DNA from 3 places in the Planococcus alkaliphilus genome. Region 1 is predicted to be linked to each of the others. Evidence: a T-box and tRNA genes for the amino acid it is inferred to sense, from the RefSeq annotation. Region 1 holds a T-box; the other regions hold tRNA genes.
The links. A T-box is a leader RNA that pairs with one kind of tRNA and senses whether it is charged. The one in region 1 lies ahead of thrS (threonine--tRNA ligase), so its partner is inferred to be a tRNA-Thr.

Region 1 (6,187 bases):
TTATATCGAACAAACTTTTGTTGATGCAGCACTGAAATCCGGAGCGGAAATTAGAGAAGTAGCTTTTCACAAATTTGCACCTCAAGGTGTAAGCGGAGTTGTAATCATTTCTGAATCGCATTTGACAATCCACAGTTTTCCGGAACACGGTTATGCAAGTGTAGATGTTTATACTTGCGGCGATCTTGATCCGACTATTGCAGCGGAGTATATCGCTAAGGCGCTTAACTCACAAGCGAGTGAAGTTACCGAATTGCCACGCGGCATGGGTCCAGTTGGTACTGGAGAAACAAAAGTTTCAGTAACTGTATAATCCATTATTTTGAAAAACATCAAGCAGGGGATAAATTCCTCTGCTTTTTCTATTTTCCCAAAGAAATTTTGTTATACTAGAAAAAACAGATAGAAAGTTTAGGGAGATGTCGAAATGAAATGTCCGGCTTGCCAGCACAATGGTACACGCGTAGTTGATTCGCGCCCAGTTGATGATATGAAGTCCATAAGAAGGCGCAGGGAATGTGAAGCTTGCGGCTATCGTTATACGACGTTCGAAAAAGTGGAAGAGATGCCGTTGATTGTGGTGAAAAAAGACGGGTCCCGTGAAGAATTTAGCCGCGAGAAAGTTTTGCGAGGCTTGATCCGTGCTTGTGAAAAACGCCCTGTGCCGCTCGAGGTTCTTGAAAGCGTTGTATTCGATATTGAAAAAGATCTTCGGCGCCAAGGGAATGCCGAAGTAAAATCTGAAGAAGTCGGTGAGTTGGTCATGGACCGTTTAGCTGGCATCGATGAAGTCGCTTATGTTCGATTTGCATCAGTCTACCGCCAGTTTAAAGACATTACTGTATTTATCGATGAATTGAAGGATTTATTGAAAAAGAGTCCGGATGATAAGAAGTCCGAGTAAGGCGGTGAATCATGACAGCTTTGTATAAGGAACTCCAGCCTGCAGATTCTTTCCGAATTGTTATGCCATATCCTTTTTCGAACTACGACCGCCAGCTGTTGACGCTTCTCTATCAGCCGCTTGTCGGTGCAGAAGCCATCGCTTTTTACTTGACGCTTTGGGCGGAAGGGGAAGAAGGCACAGATGAAGCGACGCATTATATGTTAATGAATACGCTTGGCGTCTCCATTTCCCGGATTTTCGAATCGCGGATCCAATTGGAAGCGATCGGCTTATTGAAAACGTACCGCAAAGACCAAGAAAACCGTTCGTTTGTCTATGAGCTTTGTCCGCCGCTCGATCCGAAAAGTTTTTTTGCGGATCCGCTGCTGTCGATGTTCCTTTTTAGCAAAGTGGGGGAAACGACGTACCGGAAAGTAAGAGACCGTTTTGTGGTCCATCGTGAAATCCTGGAAGGCTATGCGGAAGTATCCCGGACATTTACGGATATTTTCCAGCCGGTCCATGCGAAAGCGGGCTATCCGTCCCAAACCGATAATTTGCAGGAACGCAAAAAGGGCTCTTATGAAGCTGAAGGGGAATTTGATTTTTCATTATTGCGCCAAGGTTTGTCTGAACAGTTGGTGCCGCATAAAGTGCTGACGGCGAGCATCCGGGAACTCATCGCAAAACTCGCGTTCCTGTATAGCTGGGGTCCCCTCGAAATGCAGAAAGTCATTTTGCTCGCAATTGACGATGATTACAAATTGACGCTTGAGAGTTTAAAGAAAGCGGCAGCTGATTATTATAAATTGACCGTAGCCACGACAGCCCCTCAATTGGTTCAAGTGAAGAAAAAAGAAACGCCGAAAAAGGAAGCGCCGAAAACAAAAGAAGATGAATTGATCGATTACCTCGAATCGGCTTCTCCGGTTGAAGTGTTAAGAGACATTGCGAATGGGAAGGAGCCGTTGCCGGCAGATGTCCAGCTAGCGAATCAACTGGTTATCCAGCACGGCATGGAGCCTGCTGTCGTCAATGTCCTCCTGCAGTATGTCTTGCTGCGGACGGATATGAAGTTGACAAAGGCTTATGTTGAAAAACTCGCATCCCATTGGCTTCGTAAGAACGTCAAAACGGCGAAGGAAGCGATGGATCTTGCGCGGATCGAGCACGAACAGTATTTAAAATGGAAATCGGAAGGATCTCCGACAGCAAAAACGAGAAGTTCTTCTTCCAGCCGGAAACCGGTGAGGGAAGAGAAACTGCCGGAATGGTTTTATAAGAAAGACGATGTTCAGCCAGCGAAAGAGGCGGACAACACGGAAGACCTCGAAGCGGCAAAACAAAAATTATTAGCGAAATATGCGATGAAGAAAGGTAAGGGTGATTAAATGGAACCGATCCGGGAGACCTTAAAACGTGTCGTGAATGCCCCTGCTTTTTCCGAACGCTATAATGCGATGCGGCAGGAAGTACTGGAGCATCCAGGCGTTCAGCATTTTTTAGATGAACATTCTTCGGAAATTGATAAAAACATTGTCGACAGGGGGATGGGGAAACTCTATGAATACATCGACCAATCCCATGACTGCAATAAATGCCCGAGCCTTGGTGCCTGCATCAACCACTTAAAAGGGTTTGAACCGAATTTGGTTCTTGAACGCAGCAATATCGGAATTTCGTATACTCCGTGCCGCCTGAAAAACGAGCACGACAACAAACGCCGGGCGTCGTCATTGATCCACAGCATGTATATGCCGAAAGAAGTCATGGAAGCGACGTTGTCCGGTTTTGAATTGGATGCGAGCCGCTTAGAAGCGTTTAATGCCGTCGATTCGTTCCTGGACGCCACTAAGGGTCCAGGGGAGATGCCGGAAAAAGGCTTATACCTTTACGGCAAGTTCGGCATTGGCAAATCTTATTTGCTTAGTGCTGTAGCAAATGCGTTGGCCGAAAAGAACATTAAATCGGTTTTGGTATTCGTCCCTGAATTCATGCGTGAAATGAAACAGGCAATCGGCGACCAAACCTTGCAGGAAAAAGTGGATTATGTCAAAAAAGCGGATGTCTTGATGTTGGATGATATCGGAGCAGAAGCGATGTCGAGCTGGACGCGCGATGAAGTGCTCGGAACGATTCTCCATTACCGGATGGCTGAAAAGCTGCCGACTTTCATGACATCGAATTTCAGTTATTCGGAACTTCAGCATCATTTGACGTATTCACAGCGCGGCGAAAAAGAAGATTTAAAAGCGGCGCGCGTAATGGAACGCATCCGTGCCTTGACGGCTCCGGTTATGTTGGACGGGCAAAACCGACGAATTTAATCACACAAGGTGTTGTCTTTTTAAAGTTTTCGTCGTATAGTAAAAACAATCGATACAATATAATGCGTTGACAAGGACAAGAGTGGATTTGTACGGCTTATAGAGAGAGAAGCCCCGGCTGAAAGCTTCTTAGTACGGCAAACACACTTACCACCTTTGAGCAGCAATTGTGAAATCTTTCAGTAGCAATTGACGGTACCGGCCCGTTAGCCGATGCAGAGCTTCATTTTGAATTGGATTCGTCCGTTCAAGATAGAAGAAGGGTGGAACCACGAACTTAAGCTTCGTCCCTTTGGGATGAGGCTTTTTTTTATTGGTTTCATTTAGGGCAGACATCTTGGAAGCCGAGAACTAAGGCTAGATGTTCGGCCTAGAACATAAAAAAAGGAGAGAGCAGAATGTCAGACATGATTCAATTAACATTCCCAGACGGTGCAGTAAAGGAGTTTCCGAAAGGCACAACAACTGAAGAGATTGCCCAGTCGATCAGCCCAGGCCTTCGCAAGAAAGCACTTGCCGGTAAAGTAGGCGAGCATTTGGTTGATTTGAAATCACCGATTGCAGAAGACGGCAGCATTGCAATCATTACGCCGGAATCAGATGAAGCGTTGGAAATCCTTCGCCATTCATCTGCTCATCTATTGGCACAAGCGATCAAACGCATTTACAAAGATGCGAAACTTGGAGTCGGCCCGGTCATTGAAAACGGCTTCTACTACGACATCGATACAGCAGAATCGATTTCAGCAGAAGACTTGCCTGCCATCGAAAAAGAAATGAAGAAGATCATCAACGAAAATATTGAAATCGTTCGCCACGACGTTTCGCGTGCAGAAGCTCAAAAACGGTTTGCAGCGATCGAAGATCCATATAAATTGGAACTTTTAGAAGCGATTCCAGAAGACGAGCAAGTATCGATCTATGAGCAAGGCGAATTTTTCGACCTTTGCCGTGGAATCCACGTGCCATCAACTGGCAAATTAAAAGAATTCAAATTGCTGAGCGTGGCGGGTGCATACTGGAGAGGCGACAGTGACAATAAAATGCTGCAGCGCATCTACGGCACTGCTTTCTTCAAAAAAGAGGATTTAAAAGCGCATCTTGAAATGCTTGAAGAAGCGAAAGAACGCGACCACCGCAAAATCGGGAAAGAATTGAATCTATTCATGAACTCCCAAAAAGTGGGCCAAGGCTTGCCGATGTGGCTGCCAAAAGGCGCGACTATCCGCCGCATCATCGAACGCTATATCGTTGATAAAGAAGAAAGCCTAGGATATGACCATGTGTATACTCCGGTTATGGGAAGCGTGGACCTTTATAAAACAAGCGGCCACTGGGATCATTACCAGGAAGATATGTTCCCGGTCATGCAGATGGACAACGAGGAATTGGTTCTTCGTCCGATGAACTGCCCGCACCATATGATGATCTTCAAACAAGGCATCCATTCATATCGCCAGCTGCCGATCCGCATCGCAGAACTAGGTTTGATGCACCGCTACGAAATGTCTGGTGCATTGTCTGGACTGCAGCGTGTTCGCGGCATGACATTGAACGACGCACACATTTTCGTACGCCCGGACCAAATCAAAGAAGAATTTAAACGCGTGGTCAACTTAGTGATCGATGTGTATAAAGACTTTGATCTTAAAGATTATTCTTTCCGCGTTTCCTACCGCGACCCGGCAGACAAAGAGAAATACTTTGACGACGATGCAATGTGGGAACGTGCACAATCCATGCTGAAAGAAGCAATGGACGATCTTGGATTGGATTACGTGGAAGTAGAAGGCGAAGCGGCATTCTACGGACCGAAACTCGATGTCCAAGTCAAAACAGCTCTAGGCAAAGAAGAAACACTTTCAACTGTCCAGCTGGATTTCTTGCTTCCTGAGCGTTTCGACCTGACTTATATCGGAGAAGACGGCAAACAGCACCGTCCAGTCGTCATCCACCGCGGCGTTGTTTCGACTATGGAACGTTTTGTTGCTTTCTTGATCGAAGAATACAAAGGGGCATTCCCGACTTGGCTGGCTCCAGTTCAAGTGGAAGTGATTCCGGTATCGCTCGATGCACACAGCGACTACGCGAAAAACGTCCAAGAGAAATTGCAATCTCATCGATTGCGCGTCGATATCGACGAACGCGATGAGAAGCTTGGCTACAAAATCCGCGAAGCGCAGATGCAGAAAGTTCCGTATATGCTGGTTCTTGGAGACCAGGAAGTTGAAAACGGTTCGGTCAACGTCCGTAAATACGGAGAACAGAAATCCGAAAGCATGCCGTTTGACGATTTCTTGAAAATGATTCAAGGCGAACTTCGCTAAAGGGTTGACATGCCCTTAGGTGCATGGTATTATGAATAAGGTTATAGAATACTTATATGTGCAAGCAGGAGCACCCGCTTCTCACCTGATCGACCAGTTGTTGGCAGGTAGACACGATTTTGACTTTATCACGCTGCGGCGTGCTGTCATAAATTGCGGGTGGGCCGAACGAGGCCCATCCGCTTTTGTTTTGGATCGGACCTGTAAGCCGACATGGTCGGTTACACATGTTAAGCTATTCGCGACACTATCCGGAGGTGGATTAATATTAGCAAAGACATCAATGTAAATGAAGGTATTCGTGCACGTGAGTTACGGGTTATTGATCAGAACGGTGAGCAACTCGGTATTAAAACACGTAACGAAGCACTTGAAATTGCTGCACGTGTCAACTTGGATCTTGTACTAGTGGCTCCTCAAGCTAAGCCGCCGGTCGCACGTATCATGGACCATGGTAAATTCAAGTTCGAACAGCAAAAGAAAGACCGTGAAATTCGTAAAAATCAAAAAGTGATCGTAGTGAAAGAAGTGCGTTTGAGCCCTTCAATCGACGAACACGATTTTAACACGAAACTTCGCAATGCGATTAAGTTCCTTGAAAAAGGGGACAAAGTCAAAGCTTCAATCCGCTTTAAAGGCCGTGCGAT
Region 2 (6,187 bases), 1.2 Mb from region 1:
TCGGAAACAAGATCTCCGGATCTTGTGTTGACGTTTTGCGTTCAGTTTTGAAGGTTCACCCTTCAGGCGTGAGCCTGTTTTGTGACTTCAAACTTGTTCTTTGAAAACTGGATAAAACGACATTGAAACAAATGAAAACAAGCAATTCATGCAAGCACGATCCCAATTGGGATCCACTTTTTAACAAACCACTTGGTTAAGTTAGAAAGGGCGCACGGTGAATGCCTTGGCACTAGGAGCCGAAGAAGGACGGCACTAACACCGATATGCTTCGGGGAGCTGTAAGTGAGCGATGATCCGGAGATTTCCGAATGGGGGAACCCACCGCCTTTAATGGGGCGGTATCCATGTGTGAATACATAGCACATGAGAAGGCAGACCCAGGGAACTGAAACATCTAAGTACCTGGAGGAAGAGAAAGCAAATGCGATTCCCTGAGTAGCGGCGAGCGAAACGGGAACAGCCCAAACCAAGAGGCTTGCCTCTTGGGGTTGTAGGACACTCATTGTGGAGTTACAAAATTCGAATTTAAGCGAAGCGACCTGGAACGGTCCGCGAGACAAGGTAACAGCCCTGTAGCTGAAAGGTTCGGATCTCCCGAGTGGATCCTGAGTACGGCGGAACACGTGAAATTCCGTCGGAATCCGGGAGGACCATCTCCCAAGGCTAAATACTCCCTAGTGACCGATAGTGAACCAGTACCGTGAGGGAAAGGTGAAAAGCACCCCGGAAGGGGAGTGAAACAGATCCTGAAACCGTGTGCCTACAAGTAGTCAAAGCCCGTTAATGGGTGATGGCGTGCCTTTTGTAGAATGAACCGGCGAGTTACGATTGCATGCAAGGTTAAGCTGAGAAGGCGGAGCCGCAGCGAAAGCGAGTCTGAATAGGGCGAATGAGTATGCAGTTGTAGACCCGAAACCAGGTGATCTACCCATGTCCAGGGTGAAGGTAAGGTAACACTTACTGGAGGCCCGAACCCACGCACGTTGAAAAGTGCGGGGATGAGGTGTGGGTAGCGGAGAAATTCCAATCGAACCTGGAGATAGCTGGTTCTCTCCGAAATAGCTTTAGGGCTAGCCTCAATCGTTTAGAATCCTGGAGGTAGAGCACTGTTTGGACTAGGGGCCCATCCCGGGTTACCGAATTCAGACAAACTCCGAATGCCAGTGATTTATGATTGGGAGTCAGACTGCGAGTGATAAGATCCGTAGTCAAGAGGGAAACAGCCCAGACCACCAGCTAAGGTCCCCAAATATCCGTTAAGTGGAAAAGGATGTGGCGTTGCTTAGACAACCAGGATGTTGGCTTAGAAGCAGCCATCATTTAAAGAGTGCGTAATAGCTCACTGGTCGAGTGACACTGCGCCGAAAATGTACCGGGGCTAAACGGATTACCGAAGCTGTGGATGGACCTCATCTGAGGTCCGTGGTAGGAGAGCGTTCTAAGGGCGTTGAAGTCAGACCGGAAGGACTGGTGGAGCGCTTAGAAGTGAGAATGCCGGTATGAGTAACGAAAGACGGGTGAGAATCCCGTCCACCGAATGCCTAAGGTTTCCTGAGGAAGGCTCGTCCGCTCAGGGTCAGTCGGGACCTAAGTCGAGGCCGATAGGCGTAGACGATGGACAACAGGTTGATATTCCTGTACCACCTCCCCGCCGTTTGAGCAATGGGGGGACGCAGAAGGATAAGGTGAGCGCGCCGTTGGTTGTGCGCGTCCAAGCAGTGAGGCGTGGAATGAGGCAAATCCCATTCCTGATACGTTAAGCTGTGACGGCAAGAGGATTCATCCTCGAGTCCCTGATTTCACACTGCCAAGAAAAGCCTCTAGCGAGGCGGGAGGTGCCCGTACCGCAAACCGACACAGGTAGGCGAGAAGAGAATTCTAAGGTGAGCGAGTGAACTCTCGTTAAGGAACTCGGCAAAATGACCCCGTAACTTCGGGAGAAGGGGTGCTCTGGTAGGGTGAATAGCCCGAGAGAGCCGCAGTGAATAGGCCCAGGCGACTGTTTAGCAAAAACACAGGTCTCTGCAAAACCGTAAGGTGACGTATAGGGGCTGACGCCTGCCCGGTGCTGGAAGGTTAAGGGGAGTGCTTAGCGCAAGCGAAGGTGCGAACTGAAGCCCCAGTAAACGGCGGCCGTAACTATAACGGTCCTAAGGTAGCGAAATTCCTTGTCGGGTAAGTTCCGACCCGCACGAAAGGCGTAACGATCTGGGCACTGTCTCAACGAGAGACTCGGTGAAATTATAGTACCTGTGAAGATGCAGGTTACCCGCGACAGGACGGAAAGACCCCGTGGAGCTTTACTGTAGCCTGATATTGAATTTTGGTGCAACTTGTACAGGATAGGTAGGAGCCTTTGAGCCCGGAGCGCCAGCTTCGGAGGAGGCGTCGGTGGGATACTACCCTGGTTGTATTGAAATTCTAACCCACACCCCTGATCGGGGTGGGAGACAGTGTCAGGCGGGCAGTTTGACTGGGGCGGTCGCCTCCTAAAGAGTAACGGAGGCGCCCAAAGGTTCCCTCAGAATGGTTGGAAATCATTCGCAGAGTGTAAAGGCACAAGGGAGCTTGACTGCGAGACGTACAGGTCGAGCAGGGTCGAAAGACGGGCTTAGTGATCCGGTGGTTCCGCATGGAAGGGCCATCGCTCAACGGATAAAAGCTACCCCGGGGATAACAGGCTTATCTCCCCCAAGAGTCCACATCGACGGGGAGGTTTGGCACCTCGATGTCGGCTCATCGCATCCTGGGGCTGTAGTCGGTCCCAAGGGTTGGGCTGTTCGCCCATTAAAGCGGTACGCGAGCTGGGTTCAGAACGTCGTGAGACAGTTCGGTCCCTATCCGTCGCGGGCGCAGGAAATTTGAGAGGAGCTGTCCTTAGTACGAGAGGACCGGGATGGACACACCGCTGGTGTACCAGTTGTTCTGCCAAGGGCATCGCTGGGTAGCTATGTGTGGCCGGGATAAGTGCTGAAAGCATCTAAGCACGAAGCCCCCCTCAAGATGAGATTTCCCATTGCGCAAGCAAGTAAGATCCCTCAAAGACGATGAGGTAGATAGGTTCGAGGTGGAAGCGTGGCGACACGTGCAGCTGACGAATACTAATCGATCGAGGACTTAACCAAAATGGCTTTCTGAAGCGCGCGTTTCCTGTATTCAATGTCGAATATCCAGTTTTGAGTGAACAAGTCACTCTGAAAAAAATAGTCCAGTGATGATGGCAAAGAGGCCACACCCGTTCCCATCCCGAACACGGAAGTTAAGCTCTTTTGCGCCGATGGTAGTTGGGGGTCTCCCCCTGTGAGAGTAGGACGTCGCTGGGCTATTCTATGTTTTTTTTACCGCAACGAATCTTTTACCTTGCTTCCATAGCTCAGCAGGTAGAGTGCTTCCATGGTAAGGAAGAGGTCACCGGTTCGAACCCGGTTGGAAGCTTTTTGATTTCCATAAGGTTTTGTAGATTGGTGAGAGACTGTTATACTATTTATATTGGCCCCTTGGTCAAGCGGTTAAGACACCGCCCTTTCACGGCGGTAACACGGGTTCGAATCCCGTAGGGGTCACCAAATTGTTTTTTAAAAACAATTTATAGAAATAAATTTTGATTTTCGTGGAGGATTAGCTCAGCTGGGAGAGCATCTGCCTTACAAGCAGAGGGTCGGCGGTTCGATCCCGTCATCCTCCACCATTCTTCTCGGTGGGGTAGCGAAGTGGCTAAACGCGGCGGACTGTAAATCCGCTCCTTCGGGTTCGGCAGTTCGAATCTGCCCCCCACCACCAGTTTTATCTTTGGGGTATAGCCAAGCGGTAAGGCAACGGGTTTTGATCCCGTCATGCCCTGGTTCGAATCCAGGTACCCCAGCCATTTTTTTTCGAGCCATTAGCTCAGTTGGTAGAGCATCTGACTTTTAATCAGAGGGTCGAAGGTTCGAATCCTTCATGGCTCATTTTTATTTTTTCCTGCGCCTGTTCAGCGCGGGGCCTTAGCTCAGCTGGGAGAGCGCGACGCTGGCAGTGTCGAGGTCAGGGGTTCGAGCCCCCTAGGCTCCATTGTTCCATGTGTATTTGTACTATCCATGTGTAAAAACCCGTTTCCATTAACTTGGAGACGGGTTTTTTTTAGGGTTCTACACTAATTGTTGGGGTGTTGAAACAATTCGGCCCAAAAAAAGACACGCAATCTCCAAATTCTTTTATACTTGAAATGTCGAATAACAAGTAAAGAAGAGGAGATGCGTGCACTTGAATTTTACCATGAAATTTCCCGGATTAGAAGATGTGAAAATCATGAAGATGGAACAAGTGGAGGACCGGGTGGCCCTGCATGTGGAGTTGGAAGTGAAGGCACACCGTTGCCCGCGTTGCCAGGAGAAGACCCGGCGTGTCCACGATTACCGGATCCAAAAGATCAAACACCTGAAATGGTTTGAACGCCAGACTTACCTTTTCTATAAGAAGAGACGCTACGTATGCGGGGCGTGCGGCAAGAAATTCGCCGAACAGAATTCATTCATCGGCCGCTATCAACGGTTCTCAAAAGAGTGGAACCAAGCGGTTCATGTGCGCAGCGTCAAGGCGAAAACGTTCAAGGAAGTGGCCGGACAATACGGCGCTTCCGCTTCGACCATCGTTCGGCGTTTCGATCTGGTGGCGCTCCAGGAAGTTACTGAAACCGCAAAATTACCGCGTGTGATCGCCATCGACGAATACAAAGGCGACACCCGCGAAGGAAAGTACCAACTGATTATCGCCGATGGCGAAACGAGAGAACCGATCGATATCCTGCCCAACCGGAAAAAAGAGACGATCAAACAGTATCTCCAACAGCACGGAGCTGCGGTGGAAATCGTCGTCATGGACATGAGCCATTCCTTTAAAGCCGCGGTCAAAAAAGCACTCGGCAAACCGGTGATCATCGCCGATCGCTTCCACTTCTGCCGGTACATTTACTGGGCGCTGGACGCGGTCCGCAGACGCGTGCAGAAAAGTTGGAACGACTATGACCGCAAAAAAGGCAAACGGATGCGCTACGTCTTTTACAAAAACAGTGAGAAGTTAACCGAAAAGGACCGTTGGTACTTGAAGCGGTATCTTGAAATGGATGAGGAGCTCAAACGAGCATACGAACTGAAGGAAGCGTATTGCACGTGGTTTCAGGCAAGCAAAAAAAGAGATCCCGAGGAAATCCTCAAGACCAAAGAAGCGTTGCTGGAATTTTATCGGCTGGTGGAACAAGCGGGCATTCCCGAGTTCCAGAAAGCCATGGGCACCTTCCGAAACTGGCAGACGGAAATCTTGAACAGCTTCTCGTTCAAGTATTCCAATGGTTTCTTGGAAGGCATCAATAACCTGACAAAAGTGATTAAGCGGAACGCGTTCGGCTTTCAGAATTTCGAACGCGCCCGCGCCAAAATACTACTGACACACAAGTATAAGAATATGGGAGTTCACGTTGGTTAGAGTGAGGAAGATTTCACCTCACCCCAACATTTGACGGAGAACCTTTTTTAGTTAGTTTCCAATGTATTCGGATTGCGGCCGGAAAATGACATTGTCCCGCTGCTGTTCGAGTACGTGGGCAGTCCAGCCGACTATTCGAGCGACACTGAAAGTGGGTGTGAATAAAGTCGGTGGCATATCAATCGAGCGCATAATGGCAGCTGCATAAAATTCAACGTTTGTGTAAAGGGCACGCCCTGGTTTTCGTTCATTCAGCAAGCGGATGATTTTCTGTTCTGCAGATACAGCTAAATCGAGCCAAGGGTCTTCGCCTGCGAGTGCCAAACAAGTTTCACGCAATAAAATGGAACGCGGATCTTCTGTCCGGTAAATGCGATGGCCGAACCCCATGATTTTCTCTCCTTCATCAAGTTTATGGGCAATGACGGGTTCAATTCGTTCGGGAGATTGGATTTCTTCCAACAGATCGATGACACCAGAAGGAGCGCCGCCATGCAAGGGGCCTTTCATCGTTCCGATCGCTGATGTGATGGCTGACACCATATCCGATTCGGTAGAAACCGTCACCCGTGCGGCGAAAGTGGAGGCGTTCATGCCGTGCTCCATGGTCAATTTTAAATAAGTTTCCAATGCCTCAATTTGGGCAGCTGTCGGCTCTGTACCTTTTAACATCCATAAATAATTGGCCGTGTGGTTCAAATCTTCCCGAGCATCGATGGGTGGG
Region 3 (6,187 bases), 1.3 Mb from region 1:
CCCAGGTCATAAGGGGCATGATGATTTGACGTCATCCCCACCTTCCTCCGGTTTGTCACCGGCAGTCACCTTAGAGTGCCCAACTGAATGCTGGCAACTAAGATCAAGGGTTGCGCTCGTTGCGGGACTTAACCCAACATCTCACGACACGAGCTGACGACAACCATGCACCACCTGTCACCGCTGTCCCCGAAGGGAAAGCCTTGTCTCCAAGGCGGGCAGCGGGATGTCAAGACCTGGTAAGGTTCTTCGCGTTGCTTCGAATTAAACCACATGCTCCACCGCTTGTGCGGGCCCCCGTCAATTCCTTTGAGTTTCAGCCTTGCGGCCGTACTCCCCAGGCGGAGTGCTTAATGCGTTAGCTGCAGCACTAAGGGGCGGAAACCCCCTAACACTTAGCACTCATCGTTTACGGCGTGGACTACCAGGGTATCTAATCCTGTTTGCTCCCCACGCTTTCGCGCCTCAGCGTCAGTTACAGACCAGAAAGTCGCCTTCGCCACTGGTGTTCCTCCACATCTCTACGCATTTCACCGCTACACGTGGAATTCCACTTTCCTCTTCTGCACTCAAGTTCCCCAGTTTCCAATGACCCTCCACGGTTGAGCCGTGGGCTTTCACATCAGACTTAAGGAACCGCCTGCGCGCGCTTTACGCCCAATAATTCCGGACAACGCTTGCCACCTACGTATTACCGCGGCTGCTGGCACGTAGTTAGCCGTGGCTTTCTGGTGAGGTACCGTCAAGGTACCAATAGTTAGTTGGTACGTGTTCTTCCCTCACAACAGAGTTTTACGATCCGAAAACCTTCGTCACTCACGCGGCGTTGCTCCGTCAGACTTGCGTCCATTGCGGAAGATTCCCTACTGCTGCCTCCCGTAGGAGTCTGGGCCGTGTCTCAGTCCCAGTGTGGCCGGTCACCCTCTCAGGTCGGCTACGCATCGTGGCCTTGGTGGGCCGTTACCCCACCAACTAGCTAATGCGCCGCGGGCCCATCCTGCAGTGACAGCCGAAACCGTCTTTCCGTGAAGCCTCAGGTGAGGCTTCAAACTATTCGGTATTAGCACCGGTTTCCCGGAGTTATCCCGATCTGCAGGGCAGGTTGCCCACGTGTTACTCACCCGTCCGCCGCTAAACGCTTGGAGCAAGCTCCAAGTGTTCCGCTCGACTTGCATGTATTAGGCACGCCGCCAGCGTTCGTCCTGAGCCAGGATCAAACTCTCCATTATAGAGTAGTATTGATTGCTCAATGCTGGCGCATCGCCGCCTCCGAAAAGACGGGCGATTCGCTTTGATCTGGCAAAAGCCTGATCAGTAAGTTGTGGCGCGGGACCAGAAGGTCCGTTGCCGATATTGTTGACGTTTTGCTGTTCAGTTTTCAAGGTTCATTATAAAAATTGGTGGAGCCTAGCGGGATCGAACCGCTGACCTCCTGCGTGCAAGGCAGGCGCTCTCCCAGCTGAGCTAAGGCCCCATTGAATGGTCGGGAAGACAGGATTCGAACCTGCGACCCCTTGGTCCCAAACCAAGTGCTCTACCAAGCTGAGCTACTTCCCGAACTTAAATGCTGAGTGTAAAAATATGGCGCGCCCGAGAGGACTCGAACCTCTAACCGCTTGATTCGTAGTCAAGTACTCTATCCAATTGAGCTACGGGCGCTTATTCATGATGAAAACCTGACGGTTTTTTCTGCAAACAAAGATGGTGCCGAGGACCGGAATCGAACCGGTACGGTAGTCACCTACCGCAGGATTTTAAGTCCTGTGCGTCTGCCAGTTCCGCCACCCCGGCATGGGTCGGCTTTGAATTGCTGCAAAAAATTGGAGCGGAAGACGGGGGTCGAACCCGCGACCTCCACCTTGGCAAGGTGGCGTTCTACCACTGAACTACTTCCGCAAAAATGGTGCGGGTGAAGGGAGTCGAACCCCCACGCCCGAAGGCGCTAGATCCTAAGTCTAGTGCGTCTGCCAGTTCCGCCACACCCGCGTGGCAATAATGAAATTAAAATGGTGAGCCATGAAGGATTCGAACCTTCGACCCTCTGATTAAAAGTCAGATGCTCTACCAACTGAGCTAATGGCTCTCACGAAAAGTGGTGCCGGAGAAAGGACTTGAACCCTCAACCTACTGATTACAAGTCAGTTGCTCTACCAGTTGAGCTACTCCGGCGAAAGAGAAAAAATGGTGGAGGATGACGGGATCGAACCGCCGACCCTCTGCTTGTAAGGCAGATGCTCTCCCAGCTGAGCTAATCCTCCAGTATGTATGCCCAGCGACGTCCTACTCTCACAGGGGGAGACCCCCAACTACCATCGGCGCAAAAGAGCTTAACTTCCGTGTTCGGGATGGGAACGGGTGTGGCCTCTTTGCCATCATCACTGGACTATTTGATTTTTGAAAGACAAGTTTTATTATACCAATTCTGACCGGTATTTCAAGCTTTTTTTAAAAAAACTTTTGCCTTATTCTTTCAAAACTGGATATTCGACATGAAACAAAGGAAACGCGCTCTTCAGAAAGCCATTTTGGTTAAGTCCTCGATCGATTAGTATTCGTCAGCTGCACGTGTCGCCACGCTTCCACCTCGAACCTATCTACCTCATCGTCTTTGAGGGATCTTACTTGCTTGCGCAATGGGAAATCTCATCTTGAGGGGGGCTTCGTGCTTAGATGCTTTCAGCACTTATCCCGGCCACACATAGCTACCCAGCGATGCCCTTGGCAGAACAACTGGTACACCAGCGGTGTGTCCATCCCGGTCCTCTCGTACTAAGGACAGCTCCTCTCAAATTTCCTGCGCCCGCGACGGATAGGGACCGAACTGTCTCACGACGTTCTGAACCCAGCTCGCGTACCGCTTTAATGGGCGAACAGCCCAACCCTTGGGACCGACTACAGCCCCAGGATGCGATGAGCCGACATCGAGGTGCCAAACCTCCCCGTCGATGTGGACTCTTGGGGGAGATAAGCCTGTTATCCCCGGGGTAGCTTTTATCCGTTGAGCGATGGCCCTTCCATGCGGAACCACCGGATCACTAAGCCCGTCTTTCGACCCTGCTCGACCTGTACGTCTCGCAGTCAAGCTCCCTTGTGCCTTTACACTCTGCGAATGATTTCCAACCATTCTGAGGGAACCTTTGGGCGCCTCCGTTACTCTTTAGGAGGCGACCGCCCCAGTCAAACTGCCCGCCTGACACTGTCTCCCACCCCGATCAGGGGTGTGGGTTAGAATTTCAATACAACCAGGGTAGTATCCCACCGACGCCTCCTCCGAAGCTGGCGCTCCGGGCTCAAAGGCTCCTACCTATCCTGTACAAGTTGCACCAAAATTCAATATCAGGCTACAGTAAAGCTCCACGGGGTCTTTCCGTCCTGTCGCGGGTAACCTGCATCTTCACAGGTACTATAATTTCACCGAGTCTCTCGTTGAGACAGTGCCCAGATCGTTACGCCTTTCGTGCGGGTCGGAACTTACCCGACAAGGAATTTCGCTACCTTAGGACCGTTATAGTTACGGCCGCCGTTTACTGGGGCTTCAGTTCGCACCTTCGCTTGCGCTAAGCACTCCCCTTAACCTTCCAGCACCGGGCAGGCGTCAGCCCCTATACGTCACCTTACGGTTTTGCAGAGACCTGTGTTTTTGCTAAACAGTCGCCTGGGCCTATTCACTGCGGCTCTCTCGGGCTGTAACACCCTACCAGAGCACCCCTTCTCCCGAAGTTACGGGGTCATTTTGCCGAGTTCCTTAACGAGAGTTCACTCGCTCACCTTAGAATTCTCTTCTCGCCTACCTGTGTCGGTTTGCGGTACGGGCACCTCCCGCCTCGCTAGAGGCTTTTCTTGGCAGTGTGAAATCAGGGACTCGAGGATGAATCCTCTTGCCGTCACAGCTTAACGTATCAGGAATGGGATTTGCCTCATTCCACGCCTCACTGCTTGGACGCGCACAACCAACGGCGCGCTCACCTTATCCTTCTGCGTCCCCCCATTGCTCAAACGGCGGGGAGGTGGTACAGGAATATCAACCTGTTGTCCATCGTCTACGCCTATCGGCCTCGACTTAGGTCCCGACTGACCCTGAGCGGACGAGCCTTCCTCAGGAAACCTTAGGCATTCGGTGGACGGGATTCTCACCCGTCTTTCGTTACTCATACCGGCATTCTCACTTCTAAGCGCTCCACCAGTCCTTCCGGTCTGACTTCAACGCCCTTAGAACGCTCTCCTACCACGGACCTCAGATGAGGTCCATCCACAGCTTCGGTAATCCGTTTAGCCCCGGTACATTTTCGGCGCAGTGTCACTCGACCAGTGAGCTATTACGCACTCTTTAAATGATGGCTGCTTCTAAGCCAACATCCTGGTTGTCTAAGCAACGCCACATCCTTTTCCACTTAACGGATATTTGGGGACCTTAGCTGGTGGTCTGGGCTGTTTCCCTCTTGACTACGGATCTTATCACTCGCAGTCTGACTCCCAATCATAAATCACTGGCATTCGGAGTTTGTCTGAATTCGGTAACCCGGGATGGGCCCCTAGTCCAAACAGTGCTCTACCTCCAGGATTCTAAACGATTGAGGCTAGCCCTAAAGCTATTTCGGAGAGAACCAGCTATCTCCAGGTTCGATTGGAATTTCTCCGCTACCCACACCTCATCCCCGCACTTTTCAACGTGCGTGGGTTCGGGCCTCCAGTAAGTGTTACCTTACCTTCACCCTGGACATGGGTAGATCACCTGGTTTCGGGTCTACAACTGCATACTCATTCGCCCTATTCAGACTCGCTTTCGCTGCGGCTCCGCCTTCTCAGCTTAACCTTGCATGCAATCGTAACTCGCCGGTTCATTCTACAAAAGGCACGCCATCACCCATTAACGGGCTTTGACTACTTGTAGGCACACGGTTTCAGGATCTGTTTCACTCCCCTTCCGGGGTGCTTTTCACCTTTCCCTCACGGTACTGGTTCACTATCGGTCACTAGGGAGTATTTAGCCTTGGGAGATGGTCCTCCCGGATTCCGACGGAATTTCACGTGTTCCGCCGTACTCAGGATCCACTCGGGAGATCCGAACCTTTCAGCTACAGGGCTGTTACCTTGTCTCGCGGACCGTTCCAGGTCGCTTCGCTTAAATTCGGATTTTGTAACTCCGCAATGAGTGTCCTACAACCCCAAGAGGCAAGCCTCTTGGTTTGGGCTGTTCCCGTTTCGCTCGCCGCTACTCAGGGAATCGCATTTGCTTTCTCTTCCTCCAGGTACTTAGATGTTTCAGTTCCCTGGGTCTGCCTTCTCATGTGCTATGTATTCACACATGGATACCGCCCCATTAAAGGCGGTGGGTTCCCCCATTCGGAAATCTCCGGATCATCGCTCACTTACAGCTCCCCGAAGCATATCGGTGTTAGTGCCGTCCTTCTTCGGCTCCTAGTGCCAAGGCATTCACCGTGCGCCCTTTCTAACTTAACCAAGTGGTTTGTTAAAAAGTGGATCCCAATTGGGATCGTGCTTGCATGAATTGCTTGTTTTCATTTGTTTCAATGTCGTTTTATCCAGTTTTCAAAGAACAAGTTTGAAGTCACAAAACAGGCTCACGCCTGAAGGGTGAACCTTCAAAACTGAACGCAAAACGTCAACACAAGATCCGGAGATCTTGTTTCCGAATAAATCCTTAGAAAGGAGGTGATCCAGCCGCACCTTCCGATACGGCTACCTTGTTACGACTTCACCCCAATCATCTGTCCCACCTTCGGCGGCTGGCTCCACTAGGGTTACCCCACCGACTTCGGGTGTTACAAACTCTCGTGGTGTGACGGGCGGTGTGTACAAGGCCCGGGAACGTATTCACCGTGGCATGCTGATCCACGATTACTAGCGATTCCGGCTTCATGCAGGCGAGTTGCAGCCTGCAATCCGAACTGAGAACGGTTTTCTGGGATTGGCTCCCCCTCGCGGGTTGGCTGCCCTTTGTACCGTCCATTGTAGCACGTGTGTAGCCCAGGTCATAAGGGGCATGATGATTTGACGTCATCCCCACCTTCCTCCGGTTTGTCACCGGCAGTCACCTTAGAGTGCCCAACTGAATGCTGGCAACTAAGATCAAGGGTTGCGCTCGTTGCGGGACTTAACCCAACATCTCACGACACGAGCTGACGACAACCATGCACCACCTGTCACCGCTGTCCCCGAAGGGAAA

Region 2: it encodes a tRNA-Thr, which carries the amino acid that the T-box ahead of thrS (threonine--tRNA ligase) is inferred to sense. The anticodon was not compared.
Region 3: it encodes a tRNA-Thr, which carries the amino acid that the T-box ahead of thrS (threonine--tRNA ligase) is inferred to sense. The anticodon was not compared.

Annotation. Positions count from the first base shown of each region.
Region 1 covers NZ_CM168060.1:1,401,395-1,407,581, forward strand. Annotated here, with positions in the region: gene speD (adenosylmethionine decarboxylase) at 1-313, shown strand, start outside; gene nrdR (transcriptional regulator NrdR) at 428-904, shown strand; gene AC2EXB_RS07270 (replication initiation and membrane attachment family protein) at 916-2,277, shown strand; gene dnaI (primosomal protein DnaI) at 2,278-3,213, shown strand; T-box leader at 3,272-3,508, shown strand; gene thrS (threonine--tRNA ligase) at 3,612-5,540, shown strand; gene AC2EXB_RS07285 (hypothetical protein) at 5,572-5,829, shown strand; gene infC (translation initiation factor IF-3) at 5,820-6,187, shown strand, end outside.
Region 2 covers NZ_CM168060.1:164,269-170,455, forward strand. Annotated here, with positions in the region: rRNA gene AC2EXB_RS00870 (23S ribosomal RNA) at 195-3,128, shown strand; rRNA gene rrf (5S ribosomal RNA) at 3,211-3,326, shown strand; tRNA gene AC2EXB_RS00880 (tRNA-Thr) at 3,366-3,438, shown strand; tRNA gene AC2EXB_RS00885 (tRNA-Glu) at 3,495-3,569, shown strand; tRNA gene AC2EXB_RS00890 (tRNA-Val) at 3,616-3,691, shown strand; tRNA gene AC2EXB_RS00895 (tRNA-Tyr) at 3,700-3,783, shown strand; tRNA gene AC2EXB_RS00900 (tRNA-Gln) at 3,794-3,868, shown strand; tRNA gene AC2EXB_RS00905 (tRNA-Lys) at 3,878-3,950, shown strand; tRNA gene AC2EXB_RS00910 (tRNA-Ala) at 3,981-4,053, shown strand; gene AC2EXB_RS00915 (ISL3 family transposase) at 4,240-5,463, shown strand; gene AC2EXB_RS00920 (citrate synthase/methylcitrate synthase) at 5,515-6,187, opposite strand, start outside.
Region 3 covers NZ_CM168060.1:87,484-93,670, reverse strand. Annotated here, with positions in the region: rRNA gene AC2EXB_RS00450 (16S ribosomal RNA) at 1-1,229, opposite strand, end outside; tRNA gene AC2EXB_RS00445 (tRNA-Ala) at 1,399-1,474, opposite strand; tRNA gene AC2EXB_RS00440 (tRNA-Pro) at 1,481-1,557, opposite strand; tRNA gene AC2EXB_RS00435 (tRNA-Arg) at 1,583-1,659, opposite strand; tRNA gene AC2EXB_RS00430 (tRNA-Leu) at 1,703-1,791, opposite strand; tRNA gene AC2EXB_RS00425 (tRNA-Gly) at 1,822-1,896, opposite strand; tRNA gene AC2EXB_RS00420 (tRNA-Leu) at 1,902-1,986, opposite strand; tRNA gene AC2EXB_RS00415 (tRNA-Lys) at 2,008-2,083, opposite strand; tRNA gene AC2EXB_RS00410 (tRNA-Thr) at 2,094-2,169, opposite strand; tRNA gene AC2EXB_RS00405 (tRNA-Val) at 2,183-2,258, opposite strand; rRNA gene rrf (5S ribosomal RNA) at 2,268-2,383, opposite strand; rRNA gene AC2EXB_RS00395 (23S ribosomal RNA) at 2,526-5,460, opposite strand; rRNA gene AC2EXB_RS00390 (16S ribosomal RNA) at 5,667-6,187, opposite strand, start outside.